2 linked regions of the Marinagarivorans cellulosilyticus genome follow. The protein of the gene in region 1 binds, or shares a complex with, the protein of each later gene. Links are inferred from orthologs where the notes say so. Each region holds a gene or a part of one and is shown on either strand. Other genes may lie near its edges.

Evidence for each region.
Region 2: the proteins of rpsG (region 1) and tig are in contact, whole or in part, in a crystal structure (PDB 3GTY), measured with the Thermotoga maritima proteins. The link is inferred for Marinagarivorans cellulosilyticus from one-to-one orthologs. Residues at the interface, in WP_004081843.1 of Thermotoga maritima: Lys34, Lys52, Lys55, Glu59, Arg62, Gln63, Glu66, Asn67, Lys69, Val71, Arg95, Ala109, Lys110, Lys111, Gly112, Arg113, Pro114, Glu117, Glu121, Ile124, Ala125, Tyr127, Asn128, Asn129, Thr130, Gly131, Lys135, Asp139, Arg142, Met143; in WP_004081061.1 of Thermotoga maritima: Glu122, Val124, Val129, Leu130, Tyr133, Glu188, Gly259, Ile262, Tyr263, Glu266, Ser270, Glu273, Gln274, Glu277, Arg308, Gln311, Ile312, Ser315, Tyr316, Glu325, Arg329, Arg336, Leu363, Phe366, Trp367, Arg373, Leu377, Arg381, Leu384, Glu387.

Annotation. Positions count from the first base shown.
Region 1 is NZ_AP023086.1:459,148-464,173, forward strand. The notes cover bases 1-2,901. They hold rpsG (30S ribosomal protein S7), read left to right. Parts: upstream 1-1,166; coding sequence 1,167-1,637; downstream 1,638-2,901. Other genes in these bases: rpoC (DNA-directed RNA polymerase subunit beta'), read left to right, coding at 1-554; rpsL (30S ribosomal protein S12), read left to right, coding at 693-1,064; fusA (elongation factor G), read left to right, coding at 1,752-2,901. Outside these bases: more of fusA, read left to right, coding at 2,902-3,854; tuf (elongation factor Tu), read left to right, coding at 3,943-5,026.
Region 2 is NZ_AP023086.1:2,975,115-2,977,952, reverse strand. It holds tig (trigger factor), read right to left. Parts: upstream 2,161-2,838; coding sequence 841-2,160; downstream 1-840. Other genes in the region: fadA (acetyl-CoA C-acyltransferase FadA), read right to left, coding at 2,532-2,838; clpP (ATP-dependent Clp endopeptidase proteolytic subunit ClpP), read right to left, coding at 23-667. UniProt on the Bacillus subtilis protein: Involved in protein export. Acts as a chaperone by maintaining the newly synthesized protein in an open conformation. Functions as a peptidyl-prolyl cis-trans isomerase.

The DNA of each region.
Region 1 (5,026 bases):
ACATCTTAAGGTTGAAGGGCGTGGCGGCGTTGGCAGATTACATCACCAACGAAATCCAAGACGTTTACCGCTTACAGGGTGTAAAAATTAACGATAAGCACATCGAGGTTATTGTTCGCCAGATGTTGCGCAAAGTTGAAATCACAGAAATGGGTGATTCTGACTTCGTTAAGGGCGAACAGGCGGAATTTGTACGCGTGCTTGAGCAAAACGAAAAGCTGCGTGCTGAAGGCAAGCAGCCTGCGCGTTATGTGCGTGAGCTGTTGGGTATTACTAAGGCCTCTTTGGCAACAGAGTCGTTTATTTCGGCGGCATCGTTCCAGGAGACCACACGTGTACTTACTGAGGCTGCGGTAACCGGTAAGGTTGATACCTTGCGCGGTTTGAAAGAAAACGTTGTTGTGGGTCGACTTATTCCTGCGGGAACCGGTTTGGCTTATCACAAAGAGCGTCGTCGTAAGCGTGAGCAAGTTGAGGAAGTTGTTACAGAGACAGTTAGTGCAGCGGAAGTTGAAGCCGCACTTACAGAAGCGCTGCGCTCAAGTAATGATTAATTTTCAGGCAATCACTGCTTGACCTTGCTGGGTGGCGCATTTAGAATGCGCCACCCGCATTTTGCGGGCGGGTTATTAGCACCCGTTTTTGTTTAATAGCTGTTTAATTGCAGCGTAATTTATTTTGGAGTTTTTTCCATGGCAACGATCAACCAGTTGGTTCGTAAGCCGAGAAAACGTAAAGTACAGAAGAGTGACGTTCCTGCGTTGCAAAACTGTCCTCAGCGTCGCGGTGTTTGCACCCGCGTTTACACCACAACCCCTAAGAAGCCAAACTCTGCCTTGCGTAAAGTTTGTCGTGTTCGCTTAACTAGCGGCTACGAAGTGACTTCTTACATTGGTGGTGAAGGGCACAATTTGCAGGAGCACAGTGTTGTTTTGATTCGTGGCGGTCGTGTTAAAGATTTGCCAGGTGTTCGTTACCACACTGTTCGCGGTTCGCTTGACACCTCTGGTGTTGCAGATCGTAAACAAGCTCGTTCTAAGTACGGTGCCAAGCGTCCTAAATAAGGTTGCTTAACGTTTTTAAGTCTTAAGATCCAGTAAGGCTGAGCTAGTACCATCTAGGTGGTTTAGTCTCAGGCAAACCTGAATTAAAGTGAGTGTAGTTATATGCCAAGAAGACGCGTCGTCGCAAAACGTGAGATTCTTCCGGATCCAAAGTTTGGAGATCAAACTTTGGCTAAGTTTATGAACCACGTAATGGTCAGCGGTAAGAAATCTGTCGCTGAGCGCATTGTATATGGTGCTTTAGATGTCGTTGCTGAAAAAACCAGCAAGGACCCATTGGAAGTTTTCCAAGAAGCATTAGAAAATGTTGCCCCTATGGTTGAGGTTAAGTCTCGCCGTGTTGGTGGTGCAACTTACCAAGTGCCTGTTGAGGTTCGCCCATCACGTCGCACAGCTTTGGCTATGCGCTGGTTGGTTGATTACTCGCGTGGTCGTGGTGAAAAGTCTATGGCTTTCCGCTTAGCGGGTGAGCTAATTGATGCATCTCAAAGTAAAGGTGCAGCAGTTAAGAAACGTGAAGACGTACACCGTATGGCTGAAGCGAACAAAGCGTTCTCGCATTTTCGTTTCTAAGCTTTATGTTGTGTTTGCAACGAAAAGGCAGCTATTTTTGCTGCCTTTTCGTTGTTTATCTGGCTTATTTTTTAGTCAAACTAATTATTTATAAGAATTCTGAGGAACGGCATAGTGGCACGTAAAACTCCAATTTCGCGTTACCGCAATATTGGTATTTGTGCGCACGTTGATGCGGGTAAAACCACAACAACGGAGCGAGTGCTTTTTTATACTGGCGTTTCACATAAAATCGGCGAAGTGCACGATGGTGCCGCGACGATGGATTGGATGGCTCAAGAGCAAGAGCGGGGGATTACTATTACCTCAGCCGCGACTACCTGTTTTTGGAAGGGTATGGCGCAGCAGTTTGATGAGCATCGAATCAATATTATTGATACACCTGGCCACGTAGACTTCACAATTGAGGTAGAGCGTTCGCTCCGTGTGCTAGATGGTGCGGTTGTTGTATTGTGTGGCTCCTCTGGTGTGCAGCCCCAAACAGAAACCGTATGGCGTCAGGCCAATAAGTACGAAGTTCCGCGAATGGTTTTCGTGAATAAAATGGACCGTACAGGTGCTGATTTCCGTCGTGTTGTCGAGCAGCTGAAAACGCGTCTCGGCGCTAATGCAGTGCCGCTGCATATGACAATAGGCGCTGAAGAAGATTTTAAAGGCGTTGTCGATTTAGTTAAAAATAAAGCAATACTCTGGAGTGAGCAGGATCAGGGTGTTTCTTTTGAGTATGCTGATATTCCCGCAGATTTGGCCGAAGAGTGTGCTGAAATGCGCGAATTTGTGGTTGAATCAGCCGCTGAAGCTACCGATGAGTTAATGGAAAAGTACCTCGAGGGCGGGGAGTTAACCGAAGAAGAGATTAAGTTCGGTATCCGTAAGCTCACGCTAGAGAATAAGCTTGTCCCTGTGTTGGGTGGCTCGGCCTTTAAAAATAAAGGTGTGCAGGCTGTTCTGGATGCGGTAATTGAGTATTTGCCCGCTCCCGATCAGGTTAAGGCTATTGAGGGGATTCTTGATGATAAGGACTCTTCGGTTGCGACGCGTGAAGCAGACGATAGCGCACCTTTCGCAGCGCTGGCCTTTAAGATCGCGACGGATCCTTTTGTGGGTACGTTAACTTTTTTCCGAGTTTACTCTGGCACCCTAAAGCAGGGAGATTCAGTTTTTAATCCGGTGAAGGGTAAGAAAGAGCGTGTAGGTCGCATGGTGCAAATGCATGCGAATCAGCGCGAAGAAATTAAAGAAGTCTTGGCGGGTGATATTGCCGCTGGGATAGGCTTTAAGGATGTCACCACTGGGGATACATTGTGTTCGCAGGATGGTGTAATTACCTTGGAGCGCATGGAGTTTCCTGAGCCTGTAATTTCGGTGGCAGTAGAGCCGCGAACACAGGCTGATCAAGAAAAAATGGGGATAGCGTTAGGCAAGTTGGCGCAAGAGGATCCTTCCTTTCAGGTGAAAACTGACGAGGAGACGGGCCAAACTATTATTTCTGGAATGGGTGAGCTTCACTTAGATATTCTTGTTGACCGCATGAGTCGAGAGTTTGGGGTTCAAGCCAATATTGGTAAGCCTCAAGTTGCCTATCGCGAAGCGATTCGTAATTCGTGTGAGATCGAGGGTAAGTTTGTTCGTCAGTCTGGCGGTCGCGGCCAGTACGGGCATGTTTGGATTAAGTTTGAGCCAGGTGAGGATGAATCTTCAGAAGGGCTTGAGTTTGTGAATGAGGTCGTAGGTGGTGTTGTGCCTAAAGATTTTATTCCAGCAATCCAAAAGGGCATTGAAGAGCAAATGAAAAACGGTGTAGTAGCCGGGTATCCTTTGCTTGGATTAAAGGCGACAATTTACGACGGTTCGTATCATGATGTTGACTCTTCTGAAATGGCCTTTAAGATTGCTGCCTCGATGGCAACTAAAAAGCTGGTTGAGTTTGGTGGTGCGGTGCTGTTGGAGCCCGTGATGAAGGTTGAGGTCGTCACTCCCGAAGAAAATATGGGAGATGTAGTTGGCGATTTAAATCGACGTCGAGGGTTGATCTTGGGTATGGATGAAAGTGTTTCCGGTAAGGTTGTCACGGCTGAAGTACCTTTGGCAGAAATGTTTGGCTATGCAACGGCCGTCCGTTCTGCCACACAAGGTCGCGCGACTTATGCCATGGAGTTCTGCAAATATGCAGAGGTGCCAGGTAATGTTGCGCAGGACATCATCGCTAGAATCTGACTGTAAAAATTTAACTGTAAGATGGTACCGGCGAATAATTGGTTTTTATCTGACTTCACTAAAGTAATTTCTTAAGAGGACTTTAAAAGTGGCAAAAGAAAAATTTGAACGTAATAAACCCCACGTTAACGTCGGTACTATCGGCCACGTTGACCACGGTAAAACAACTTTGACTGCAGCATTGACTCGCGTATGTGCTGAAGTTTTTGGCGGTACTGCTGTTGCTTTCGACGGTATTGATAACGCTCCAGAAGAAAAAGCGCGTGGTATAACCATTGCGACTTCTCACGTTGAGTATGATTCACCAACTCGCCACTACGCGCACGTAGATTGCCCAGGTCACGCCGATTATGTTAAAAACATGATTACTGGTGCTGCTCAAATGGATGGCGCTATCTTGGTTTGTGGTACTACCGATGGCCCAATGCCACAAACGCGTGAGCACATCTTGTTGTCTCGCCAGGTTGGTGTTCCTTTCATCGTTGTGTTCTTGAACAAAGCTGACCTTCTTGCTGAAGATTGTGGCGGCGTTGATTCAGAAGAATATGCAGAAATGCTTGAGCTTGTTGAAATGGAAATTCGTGACTTGTTGTCAGCTTACGAATTCCCTGGCGACGACACTCCAATCATTGCAGGTTCTGCATTGATGGCATTGGAAGGTAAAGACGAGAACGAGCTTGGCACAACCGCTGTTAAGAAATTGGTTGAAGCTTTGGATTCTTACATTCCTGAGCCTGAGCGTGACATCGACAAGCCATTCATTATGCCTATCGAAGATGTATTCTCTATTTCTGGTCGTGGTACTGTTGTAACTGGTCGTGTAGAGCGTGGTATTGTTAAAGTTGGTGAGGAAATCGAAATTATCGGTATCCGCGAAACGACTAAAACAACCTGTACTGGTGTAGAGATGTTCCGCAAGCTTCTTGACGAAGGTCGCGCTGGTGAGAACGTTGGTGTTCTTTTGCGTGGTACTAAGCGTGAAGATGTTGAGCGCGGTCAAGTTTTGGCTAAGCCTGGTTCAATTAATCCACACACCAAGTTCGAAGCAGAAGTTTACGTATTGTCTAAAGATGAAGGTGGTCGTCACACTCCATTCTTTAAAGGCTATCGTCCACAGTTCTACTTCCGTACCACTGACATCACTGGTGCTTGTGAGCTTCCAGATGGCGTTG
Region 2 (2,838 bases), 2.5 Mb from region 1 along the record:
ACCTTAAACATCTGGCACCAAACTATTTTGCCGCCACTGGTTGACGATCCAAAAGAACCTCATCAATCAAACCATAAGCCTTAGATTCTTCGGCACTCATGAAATTATCGCGCTCAGTGTCTCGCGCAATCTCTTCCACGGATTTCCCAGCATGAGAGGCCATAAGCGAATTCAAACGCTCACGAATCTTCAAGATCTCTTGCGCATGAATGTGTATATCACTGGCTTGCCCTTGCGCACCACCAGAAGGCTGGTGAATCATTACCCTCGAATTAGGCAAACAGAAACGCTTGCCCTTTTCCCCGGCCGCAAGCAAAAACGCCCCCATGCTGCAGGCCTGCCCTATACACATGGTGCTCACATTCGGCTTAATAAACTGCATTGTGTCGTATATCGACAAGCCAGCGGTTACAGAGCCGCCAGGAGAGTTAATGTATAGGTGAATATCTTTATCTGGGTTTTCAGCCTCAAGAAATAGAAGCTGAGCGACGACCAGGTTGGCCATATGATCCTCAACCTGCCCAACCAAAAAAATCACTCGCTCTTTTAACAAACGCGAGTAAATATCGTACGAGCGCTCACCGCGCGCAGTTTGCTCAATGACCATTGGCACCAAGGCTGCGCTAGGATTTGAAGACACCACCCCTTGAGTATCAATTATAGACATAGCTTGTTATTTTCCTTGTTTCTGCGACTCGACCCTTTTAGCCAAGTCGGATTTAATTAATGCTTACCTAAGAAGCTTAACCCGAGACTTAAAGATATGCCAGAAAAGAAAAAACCCCACCAAAGCCTACCGAGCCTTAGTGGGGTTTTCGAAAATATCGAGTAGATTAAGAATTAAGCAACAGCGCCTTTTTGCTGACCAATTAACTCTTTATAAGGCACGGTTTTTTCCGTAACGGCGGCGGATTCAACCAACTTCTCAACAACCTGCTCTTCCAAAACCGCAGCTTCAACACCCGCTAATAATTGCTCATTACCAAAATAATAATTCACAACACTCTGCGGATCTTCGTAAGTTGCAGCCAAACCTTCAATCATCGCCTTAACGCGATCCTTATCAGCCTTCAAAGATTCTTTTGTAACAACCTCGGAAACCAACAAACCCAAGTGGGTGCGCTTCTTAGCCTGCTCCTCAAACATACTGTCAGGGAAGATGGTGCTCAAATCGAGTTTTTCACTCAACTGGCCGTACTGCTGCGCCATCTGATTGCGCAATGCGTTAATTTCTGAAGCCACAAGCGCCTTTGGCACCTCCAGCTCATTTGCAGCAACCAGCGCATCAAACACCTGGGTTTTCAAGCTATTCTTAGCAGCTTTATCTTTCTCATTTTCCATATTTTCGCGCACTTCTTTGCGGAACTGCTCTTCACCGCCTTCAGCAACACCGAAAATTTTGAAAAACTCATCATCAACTTCTGGCAATTCCTGCACCTGAACAGCCTTTACAGTTACAGCAAATTCAACTGCCGCACCGCGCAACTCTTCAGCCTGATAATCCTCAGGGAAAGTCAAACTTAAAACACGCTCTTCGCCAGCTTTAACGCCAACTAAACCAGACTCAAAACCCTCAATCATCTGACCAGAACCTAACACCAAGTTTTGATTCTCAGCACTACCACCTTCAAAGGCCTCACCATCTTTAGTGCCCGTAAAATCAATAACAACCTGATCGCCATCAGCAGCGGCTTGCTCAGCATCGATCCACTTAGCCTGACTCTTACGCAAAGTATCAATCATATCTTCGACATCAGCATCAGTGATTTCTGCGCTCAATTTTTCAACCGCAACACCCTCAACACCATTAAGCTCAACATCTGGGTAAACCTCAATAGTCGCAACAAACTCAACATCTTTGCCCGCATCCATTTGCTTAGGCTCAATGCTAGGCTGCCCAGCTGGGCGGAGCTTTTCTTGCGTTACAGCTTCGTAGTAAGAGCGATTAATCGCATCACCAAGCACTTCCTGACGAACGCCTGCGCCAAAGCGTTTTTTCACAACGCTCATGGGTACCTTACCCTGACGAAAGCCATTAATTCTTACGGTCTTTGAAGCCTGCTGTAGACGCTTATTGACTTCTTGATCGACCTGCGCAGCAGGGATGCCAACCGTCAAACGACGCTCTAAACCGGACGTTGTCTCAACAGAAACTTGCATGATATGCCTCATTACCAAAAACTGGGGAAATTATGTGAAATGCGAGCTTAATAAATCATGGTGCGGTCGGAGAGACTTGAACTCTCACGCCTTGCGGCACTGGAACCTAAATCCAGCGCGTCTACCAATTCCGCCACGACCGCCTATGATTTATCACTCGTCTAAGCTAGGAAGTATGCAAGCCAAAAAGGCCTAACCCTTTGATTCTTATAAGAAAAAAGAGCCTTCTGCGTACCCGCCTTAGCGAGGGGTGCAAATAGTGCCATAGCACTTTAAGTGTTTCAACTTTTTTTTACAAAAAACCGCAAAAACCTGAAAATAAATCTGTTGCGCCTGCAAAGCAGGCGCAAAACGTACAACAAACGAGCAATTTAATTAAGGCGCTCAACTACTGTTGTTATACCCTGCCCCAGGCCAATACACATGGTCGACACACCCAATGTTGCCTGCTTGTCTTGCATAACACTTAAAAGCGTACCTGTAATGCGAGTACCAGAACAACCGAATGGATGCCCTAACGCAATTGCACCGCCGTACAAATTCACCTTGCTATCCATAGCATCAAGCAAAGATAAATCTTTCAATACTGGCAAAGCTTGCGCAGCGAAAGCCTCATTAAGCTCAACAATATCGATATCCTCAATTTTTAACCCTAAGTCAGCCAACGCTTTTTGAGTA